DNA from 2 places in the Streptomyces sp. NPDC090025 genome. Region 2 is predicted to be linked to the other one. Evidence: riboswitches for the same ligand, from Rfam matches in the RefSeq annotation. Region 2 holds a riboswitch; the other holds the start of a gene.
What was found. A riboswitch is a leader RNA that binds a small molecule or an ion and turns the genes downstream of it on or off. The one in region 2 is predicted to bind glycine.
Positions count from the first base shown of each region.

Region 1: another riboswitch for glycine. It lies ahead of gcvP (aminomethyl-transferring glycine dehydrogenase); the one in region 2 lies ahead of gcvT (glycine cleavage system aminomethyltransferase GcvT).

Region 1 is NZ_JBIVFL010000027.1:27,429-31,860, forward strand. It holds gene gcvP (aminomethyl-transferring glycine dehydrogenase) at 1-1,801, opposite strand, end outside; glycine riboswitch at 1,980-2,079, opposite strand; gene ACIPXM_RS35305 (PRC-barrel domain-containing protein) at 2,194-2,574, shown strand; gene ACIPXM_RS35310 (DNA polymerase IV) at 2,634-4,076, opposite strand; gene ACIPXM_RS35315 (MerR family transcriptional regulator) at 4,167-4,432, opposite strand, start outside.
Region 2 is NZ_JBIVFL010000011.1:108,041-112,472, forward strand. It holds gene ACIPXM_RS24065 (enhanced serine sensitivity protein SseB C-terminal domain-containing protein) at 1-387, opposite strand, end outside; gene ACIPXM_RS24070 (enhanced serine sensitivity protein SseB) at 556-1,293, opposite strand; gene ACIPXM_RS24075 (AAA family ATPase) at 1,544-2,299, opposite strand; glycine riboswitch at 2,455-2,553, shown strand; gene gcvT (glycine cleavage system aminomethyltransferase GcvT) at 2,713-3,837, shown strand; gene gcvH (glycine cleavage system protein GcvH) at 4,001-4,378, shown strand.

The DNA.
Region 1 (4,432 bases), on a different contig from region 2:
TCAGACAGACGGTGCGCTGCAGGTCGCCGTTGGCGCGGTGGTACGCGCGGACCGCGAGCAGACCGGCCAGCTCGCCCTGGGAACCGGCGTTCGGCTGGATCGACACCTTGTCGTAGCCGGTGACCTCGGCGAGGCGGTCCTCCAGCTCGGTGATCAGGGTGACGTAGCCGCGCGCCTGGTCGATCGGCGCGAAGGGGTGGATCTGGCCGAACTCGGGCCAGGTCACCGGCTCCATCTCGGTGGTCGCGTTCAGCTTCATGGTGCAGGAGCCGAGCGGGATCATGCCGCGGTCGAGCGCGTAGTCGCGGTCCGCGAGCTTGCGCAGGTAGCGCAGCATCGAGGTCTCGGAGCGGTGCGCGTGGAAGACCGGGTGGGTCAGGTAGGCGTCGGTGCGCAGCGCGTCGGCCGGCAGCCCGTCCTCGGTGACCTCGTCGAGGGCCGCGACGTCGGCGGTGGCGCCGAACGCCTCCCAGACGGCGGCGAGCTGGGCGCGGCCGGTGGTCTCGTCGCAGGACATCGACACATGGTCGGCGTCGACGCGGTGGAGGTTGACCCCGCCGTCGCGGGCGGCGGCGACGACGGCGTCGGCGCGGCCGGGGACGCGGGCGGTCAGGGTGTCGAAGAAGGCGCCCTGGGTCAGCTCGACGCCACTGGCCCTGAGCCCGGCGGCGAGGATCGCCGCGTACCGGTGGGTGCGCCGGGCGATGCCCTTGAGGCCGTCGGGGCCGTGGTAGACGGCGTACATGCCGGCCATGACGGCGAGCAGCACCTGGGCGGTGCAGATGTTGCTGGTGGCCTTCTCGCGGCGGATGTGCTGCTCGCGGGTCTGCAGGGCCAGCCGGTACGCCTTGTTGCCGTCGGCGTCGACGGAGACGCCGACCAGGCGGCCGGGCAGCGAGCGGGCGTGCTTGTCCTGGACGGCCATGTAACCGGCGTGCGGGCCGCCGAAGCCCATCGGCACGCCGAAGCGCTGGGTGGTGCCCACCGCGATGTCGGCGCCGAGCGAGCCGGGCGAGGCCAGCAGGGTCAGGGCGAGCAGGTCGGCGGCGACGGTGACGACGGCGCCGAGCTCGTGGGCCTGGTCGATGACCGGCTTGATGTCCCGGATGGCGCCGGAGGCGCCCGGGTACTGCAGCAGCACGCCGAAGACACCGCGCTCGGCGATCTCGGCGGGGATGCCGGCGGACAGGTCCGCGACGACGACCTCGACACCGGTCGGCTCGGCGCGGGTCTGGATGACCGCGACGGTCTGCGGCAGCGCGTCGGCGTCGATCAGGTAGACACCGTTCTTGACCTTGCCGACGCGGCGGGAGAGCGCCATGGCCTCGGCGGCGGCGGTGCCCTCGTCGAGCAGCGAGGCGCCGGAGGTGGGAAGGCCGGTGAGGTCGGCGACCACGGTCTGGAAGTTGAGCAGCGCTTCCAGGCGGCCCTGCGAGATCTCCGGCTGGTACGGCGTGTACGCCGTGTACCAGGCCGGGTTCTCCATGACATTGCGCAGGATGACGGGCGGCGTGAACGTGCCGTAGTAGCCGAGGCCGATCATCGGCGCGACGACCTGGTTGTGGTCGGCGAGCACGCGCAGCTCGGCGAGGACCTCGGCCTCGGTGCGGGCGGCCGGCAGGGCCAGCGCCTCGGCGTTCTTGATGACGTCCGGCACGGCGGCGGCCGTCAGCTCGTCGAGCGACCCGTAACCGACCTGGGCGAGCATCTTGGCCCGCGCCTCGGCGTCGGGTCCGATGTGCCGCTGCTCGAAGGGGATGCCCTGCTCGAGCTCGGAGAGCGGGATGCGGTTGGCGGTCATGTACGGGGGCCTCCTGGTCGTCACGACCTACGAGGGGCACCGCGGCGCGGGTGCCCGGACGGCCTCCCCCTCTGTCATCTCAACCTGAGAGCTTCACCGGCCGTGCCTCGCGGCGGACCGGCTTTCACCGTCGGTGAGGGTGGGAGCCGTCGACGCCCGCCCTGCTTTCCAGAGTGACCTCGTCCGCGCGGTACCGGGTGCCTGAGAGATTCCGGGGAGGATTTGCTCCTTCGGCGCCTCCGAAAGGTTTCTCCGGAGGACTCTCCCGCGCGGGGTTAACAGCCACAGCCAGCCTACCAGCGCGGTTCCTTCTCCCATCGCTCAAGTGGCCGACATCCCAGATGTGCACTTTTGTAGTTCTTGTAGAGCAGTTGCGACCAGTTGGAGGGACCGTGCAGACCGATATCGATCCGCGCAGCCTGATCGGCCGCAAGGCGTTCGACCGGAACGGACACAAGATCGGCACCGTGGACGAGGTGTACCTGGACGACGCGACGGGCGTCCCCGAATGGGCGGCCCTGCGCACCGGCCTCTTCAGCCGGGACGCCTTCGTCCCCCTGGAGCCCAGCGAGCTCGCCCGCGACGGCCTCCACATCCCCTACGAGCGCGCCCTCATCAAGGACGCCCCGGACTTCGGCGTCGGCCGCCACCTCTCCCCCGAGCAGGAACTCCAGCTCTACCGCCACTACAGCCTGTCCCTGCCGCCCCCGCCTCCGGACGCCTTCCACCGGGACCGGGACTTCGGCAGGCTCGCGGGCCAGGAGGACACCTGACGGGAAGACGCCGGAAGCGCGGACGGTACGGACGGTACGGGCGGTCCCGGGCGGCGCCGTCACGCGCCGGTCGCCCCGCCCTCCACCAGCGGCAGCGGGTCCGAGGGCGTCAGCTCCGGGTCGTCGACCGAGAAGGTCCGCACCCGGCCCGGCGCCGAGCCCGGCTCCTCGAAGCGCACGGTGACCCGGCCGAGGCCGCTGCCCTGCACCCAGCCGGGGCCGTGCACCACGTGCCGGACGTCATGGCCCGCCGCCCACCACCGTGCGGCGGTCGCGGCCGCCGTCTCCGGGGCGGCGGCCACGTCGGACCGGTCCTCGGCGACGGCGAGCGCGGCCGGACCCGGCCCGGCCGCCCCGGCGGCCCCTGACGGCGCAGGCTCGGGCACCTCCGCCGCTCCCGCGGCCTCCGCCGCCTGGTCCGCCGCCGCCTGGGCGAACTGCGCGAACAGATCCTCCTGCGTGTAGTCCGCGAGGCCGCTCACCCCGACCCCGAGCAGCCGCACCCCGCCCGTGGTGTCCACCAGCTCCAGGAGCCGCGTCGCCGCCTCCCGCACGACCACCGGATCGTCCGTCGGCCCGCGCAGCGTCTCGGACCGGGTCAGCGTCGAGAAGTCGTACCGCCGCACCTTCAGGACGATCGTCCGCCCCGAGTGCCCGGAGCCCCGCAGCCGCGCCACGCACCGCTCCGCGAGCCGCTCCACCTCAAGGCGGATCCGCAGCCGGTCGTGGATGTCGACGGCGAAGGTGTCCTCCACCGACACCGACTTCGCGTCCCGCTCGGCCACCACCGGACGGTCGTCGTCCCCGAGCGCCATCCGGTACAGCGAGGCCCCGTGCGAGCGCCCCAGGAGCCGTACGAGCTCGTCCTCGCCCGCCTCCACCACCTCGGCGACCGTGCTGATCCCGGCCCGCCGCAGATGCTCACCGGTCGCCGGACCGACACCCGGGATGATCCGGACCGACCGCGGCCCGAGCAGCTCCCGCTCGGTGCCCGGCTCGAACAGCACCAGACCGTCCGGCTTCGCCTCCTCGGAAGCGATCTTCGCGAGCATCTTGGTCCCGGCGAGCCCCACCGACCCGGTCAGCCCGGTCGTCGCCAGGATGTCGGCCCGCAGCCGCTCCCCGGTCGCCCGCGCGCTCGCGCTGTCGTCGGCGAGCCCACCCGCCTCCAGGTCGACAAACGCCTCGTCCAGGCTCAGCGGCTCCACCAGCGGCGACAGCGAACCGAGCAGCTCCATGACCTGCCCGCTGATCGCCCGGTAGAAGGAGAAGCGCGGCACCAGATAGGCGGCGTTCGGCGCGAGCCTGCGCGCCTGCGCCATCGGCATCGCCGAATGCACCCCGAAGCGGCGTGCCTCGTACGACGCGGTGGCGACCACCCCGCGCGGCCCGAGCCCGCCGACCACCACGGGCTTTCCGCGCAGGCTCGGCTTCGACGCCTGCTCCGCGGCGGCGAAGAAGGCATCCATGTCGAGATGCAGGATGGTGGGCGCGGCTCTCACGGTTCCGATGCTGCCCTACGCCACTGACAATCGACCCGCACGGCCGTACGAACGGCGCGTCCGGCGCCCCGCGGGCACCGACCCGGCGGGTCAGACCGCCCGGTCGCGCCGCCGCCGCGCCAGCTCGTCCGCCGGGTTGTGCCCGATCAGCGTCTCGCCGGTGTCGACCCGCTCGCCGTGCAGCTGCGAGAGCGCCGCCTCGACGTCCCGCCACACGACACCCACCGCGATGCCGAAGACGCCCTGCCCGCCCTGGAGCAGGCCGACGACCTCGTCGGGCGAGGAGCACTCGTAGACGGTGGCGCCGTCGCTCATCAGCGTCATCCGCTCCAGGTCCCGAAAGCCCCTGGCCCGCA
Region 2 (4,432 bases):
GAGGCCGGTGGCGATCCGGCGCAGATCGGCCCACGGGATGCCGACGCCGCCGCCGGGGGCGTGCGGGTTGAGCCAGATGCCCCAGCGGTCGGGGAACAGGGCGCGGGCGATCTCGACGCCGGTGACGCGCTCGTGGGCGCGGGTCCAGCCGGACGCGGCGAGTTCCTGGGCGGAGGTGACGCACGGGGCGTAGCCGTGGCCGTCGACCTCCATGTTGCCGTACTGGGCGTCGGGCGATCCGGCGGCGCCCTGCCAGAGCAGCATCCAGACGTCGGAGCCGGCGAGGGCGTGCAGCAGCTGCTCGTAGGCGTCGTGACGCCCCGGTGCCACCTGGCGCAGCATGTGCTCGACCGGTCCTCCGGTCGCGGCGGTGCCTGACGCGCTCACCGTGGGTCACGCCCCTCTTCGTCTTCCGTGGTGCTGATGGGTTGGTGCTCGTGGTCGTACGACCGGGTCTGTTCCGGTCCGGCCCTGTTCCGTCCGGTTGAGTTCCGTGCGGTTCGGTCCAGTCCAGTTCAGTTCAGTTCAGTCAGTTCAGCTTAGACAGGGGTGCCGTCACACGGCGGCGCGCTGGAAGAAGGGGCGCACCTTCTCCGTCATCCAGTCACCGACCGGGTCGTGCGCGAGGTCGAGCAGGATCAGGTTGACCGGCCAGGCGACCTCGACCCGGCCGAGGGCGCGGCCGAGCGCGTCGAGCGGGGCGTTGCGGTCGGCCTCGGGTCCGGTGAGCTCGACGGCGACGAAGAGGGCGGGTTCGGTGCCCTCGACGCTGGCGAGCGCGCGGCGGGCGCTGGCGACGACGCCGGTGGCCTCGAACTCGGCGGAGGCGGCGGCCAGGAAGTCGACCGGGTCGTCCTGCCAGTCCGGCTCGAACAGCCGGACCCGGCCGCCGGTGGCGGGCCCGTCGAGCGCGGTGCGGCCGGTGCGGCAGAGCTCGGCGACGGCGGGCGGCGGCAGCGGCACGCCGACGGTGCCGCCGGGGTTCACGGCGATGCCGAGCTGCGGGGGCAGCCCGCGGGCGAACTCGCGGGCGGGCGCGACGGTGTACGACATGTGCTCGCCGACGCAGGCGAGGAACTGGTGCTCGGAGCTGAACACCGGCACGTACGCGGCGCCGTCGAGCTCCAGGGTCGGCAGGTCGAGGTCGGCGCTGTCCGGTCCGCCGCCGTTGGGCAGCGGCACCCAGACGGGGCTGCGGCCGAGCACCTCGACCAGGCGGCCGCCCGCGGAGGGGTTGCCGAGGGAGGCGGCCAGTACCTCTTCGAGCTCATTGCCCGGCCACGTCACGTCCACGGTCGTCGTCCCTTTCCCGGCCACTCCCGGCCACCCGGCCCGTCCGGTGCCCCCAGCACCTTAACGGCGGTCCGGGGCCCGCGTGACCGAAAAGCGCGCACCGGGCCGGGGCGGGCGGCCGGGTGTGGTCCAGGACACGGCGGCGCGAGCCGTTGACGGGGCCCGTACGGGGAGGCGGCTCGGGTGGCCCGGCTCCGGGCGGCCCGTTCGGTGCGGCCCGCTCAGGAGACCCGGCTCGGGCGGCCCCCGCTCAGGAGGCGTCCCGGAAGCCGATCTTCCGCAGGGTGTCGGCGGCGTCCCGGTCGAGCAGCGTGACCGAGGCGCAGCCGGGCGGCAGGGCGCCCTCCTCGGCGGTGCGCACCAGCCGTCCGACGGCCCGCCGGTGCCGGGCGAAGGCGTACGCCGAGACGCCCCGGCCGCGGGCGAGCTGGCCGTCCCGCGCGGTCCCGGGGTCGACGTCGAGCAGGATCAGATGGAGCGCGGCGCCGCGCCGCCGGGCCTCCCGGGCGAGCCAGCCGCGCACCCAGGACTGGGTGCCGCAGTCGTGCACGATCACCCCGGCCCCGGCGCGCAGTGCCCGGCGCAGCCCGGCGTAGTGGGCGAGCCGGGCGAGCGGGCGGTAGACCGCGTACGGCAGGAAGCGGGGCAGCCGGGCCTCCCAGCGCTCCCGGGTGTCCTGGGAGTCGATGGCGCGGCCCTGGGCGGCCCGGCCCATCAGCGTGGACTTGCCCGCGCCGGGCAGCCCGGAGACCACCACCACGTCGCCCGCGGCATAGGTGAGGACGCGGGGGCTGCGGCCGCCGCGCTCGCGCAGATCGCGCAGCAGCCGGACGCGGCGCCGGAACCGGGCCCGGGCCCGCGTCCGCTGGACGGGCAGGCCGGTGCCCGCCACGGCCGTGCTCGCCGTACGGACCGTCGTACCGACGGTCGTACCGACCGTCGTACGGACAGCCGAACGGACAGCCGCACGGACATCGGTGTGCTGGATGGTGCGCTGGATCGTCATCGCCGCTTCCCCCCTGTCGGGCCCTGCGGAGACCCTTGCCCACGAAGTGTAAAGAAGAGGTAATGCGAAGCAAGTGATGTGACGCGCGGAGCCGCCGTGCAATGATGAGCGCGCCACGCGCTCGACCGAGCGCGCACAACCTCATACCGGCCGCTCGAATCCGCGCGGGAGAGTCCTGGGCACGCAGTGCGCCCGGGCGCCGAAGGAGCAAGCACCTCCCTTGAATCTCTCAGGCCCCGTACCGCGTGGATGAGGCAGATCTGAAAAGTGGGCCGCCCTGGCGCGGCCCCACCCAAGGTGCAAGCCGAGGATGCCCTCGGTGAACCTCTCAGGTTCCATGACAGATGGGGAGGAACGTCCTCACCGTCTTGTCACGTCGTGCCCCGCACGCCCTGGGACCCGGGAGCCACCCCATGAGCACTGCCCCCCGCCAGACCGCCCTCGACGCGCTGCACCGCTCGCTGGGCGCGACCATGACCGACTTCGCGGGCTGGGACATGCCGCTGCGGTACGGCAGCGAGCGCGACGAGCACACCGCGGTGCGCACCCGGGCCGGGCTGTTCGACCTCTCCCACATGGGCGAGATCACCGTCAGCGGCCCGCAGGCCGTGGAGCTCCTCGACTACGCCCTGGTCGGCAACATCTCGACCGTCGGCAACGGGCGGGCCCGCTACACGATGATCTGCCAGGAGGACGGCGGCATCCTGGACGACCTGATCGTCTACCGCCTCGGCGAGACCGAGTACATGGTCGTCGCCAACGCCTCCAACGCGCAGATCGTGCTCGACGCGCTGACCGAGCGCGCGGCGGGCTTCGACGCCGAGGTGCGCGACGACCGTGACGCGTACGCGCTGCTCGCGGTGCAGGGCCCGGAGTCCCCCGGCATCCTGGCGCAGCTCACCGACGCCGACCTGGACGGTCTGAAGTACTACGCGGGCCTGCCGGGCACCGTGGCGGGCGTGCCCGCGCTGATCGCCCGTACCGGATACACCGGCGAGGACGGCTTCGAGCTGTTCCTGAAGCCGGAGCACGCCGAGGGCGTGTGGACCGCGCTCACCGAGGCGGGCGCCGGCGTCGGCCTCATCCCGTGCGGCCTGTCCTGCCGTGACACGCTGCGCCTGGAGGCGGGCATGCCGCTGTACGGGCACGAGCTGACCACCGCGCTGACCCCGTTCGACGCGGGCCTCGGCCGGGTCGTCAAGTTCGAGAAGACCACCAACGACGGCCGCTTCGTGGGCCGCGAGGCGCTGGAGAAGGCGGCCGAGCGCGCCGAGACCGCCCCGCCGCGCAAGCTGGTCGGCCTGATCGCCGAGGGCCGCCGGGTGCCGCGCGCCGGGATGCCGGTGGTCGCGGACGGCGCGGTGATCGGCGAGGTCACGTCCGGTGCCCCGTCCCCGACGCTGGGCAAGCCGATCGCGATCGCGTACGTCGACGCGGCCTTCGCGGCGCCGGGCACGGCGGGCGTCGGCGTGGACGTCCGCGGCACCCACGAGCCGTACGAGGTCGTGGCGCTGCCGTTCTACAAGCGCCAGAAGTGACACTGGGGGCGCGGGGCCGGTGACACGGGGCCGGTGACGCCGGCCGACCGGGCCCCTCGCCCCCCCTCGTACCGCCCCCTCGTCCCACCCCTTGTCCCGTTCGGTGTCTCACTCCCCGAGACCCACGTTCATCAGCACTCCCCCCGTACAGGAGAATCAGGACATGAGCAACCCCCAGCAGCTGCGTTACAGCAAGGAGCACGAGTGGCTGTCGGCCGTCGAGGACGGCGTCGCCACCATCGGCATCACGGAGCACGCCGCGAACGCGCTCGGTGACGTCGTCTTCGTGCAGCTTCCCGAGGTCGGCGACACGGTGACCGCGGGCGAGTCCTGCGGCGAGCTGGAGTCGACCAAGTCCGTCAGCGACCTGTACGCCCCGGTGACCGGTGAGGTCGTCGAGGCCAACCAGGACGTCGTCGACGACCCGTCGCTGGTGAACACCGCCCCGTTCGAGGCCGGCTGGCTGTTCAAGGTGCGCATCTCGGACGAGCCGGGCGACCTGCTCAGCGCCGACGAGTACACCGCCTTCACCGCGGGCTGACCGAGTCCGAGTCCGAGACCGAGTCCGAGACCTCGACCGAGACCCTTAGGGATC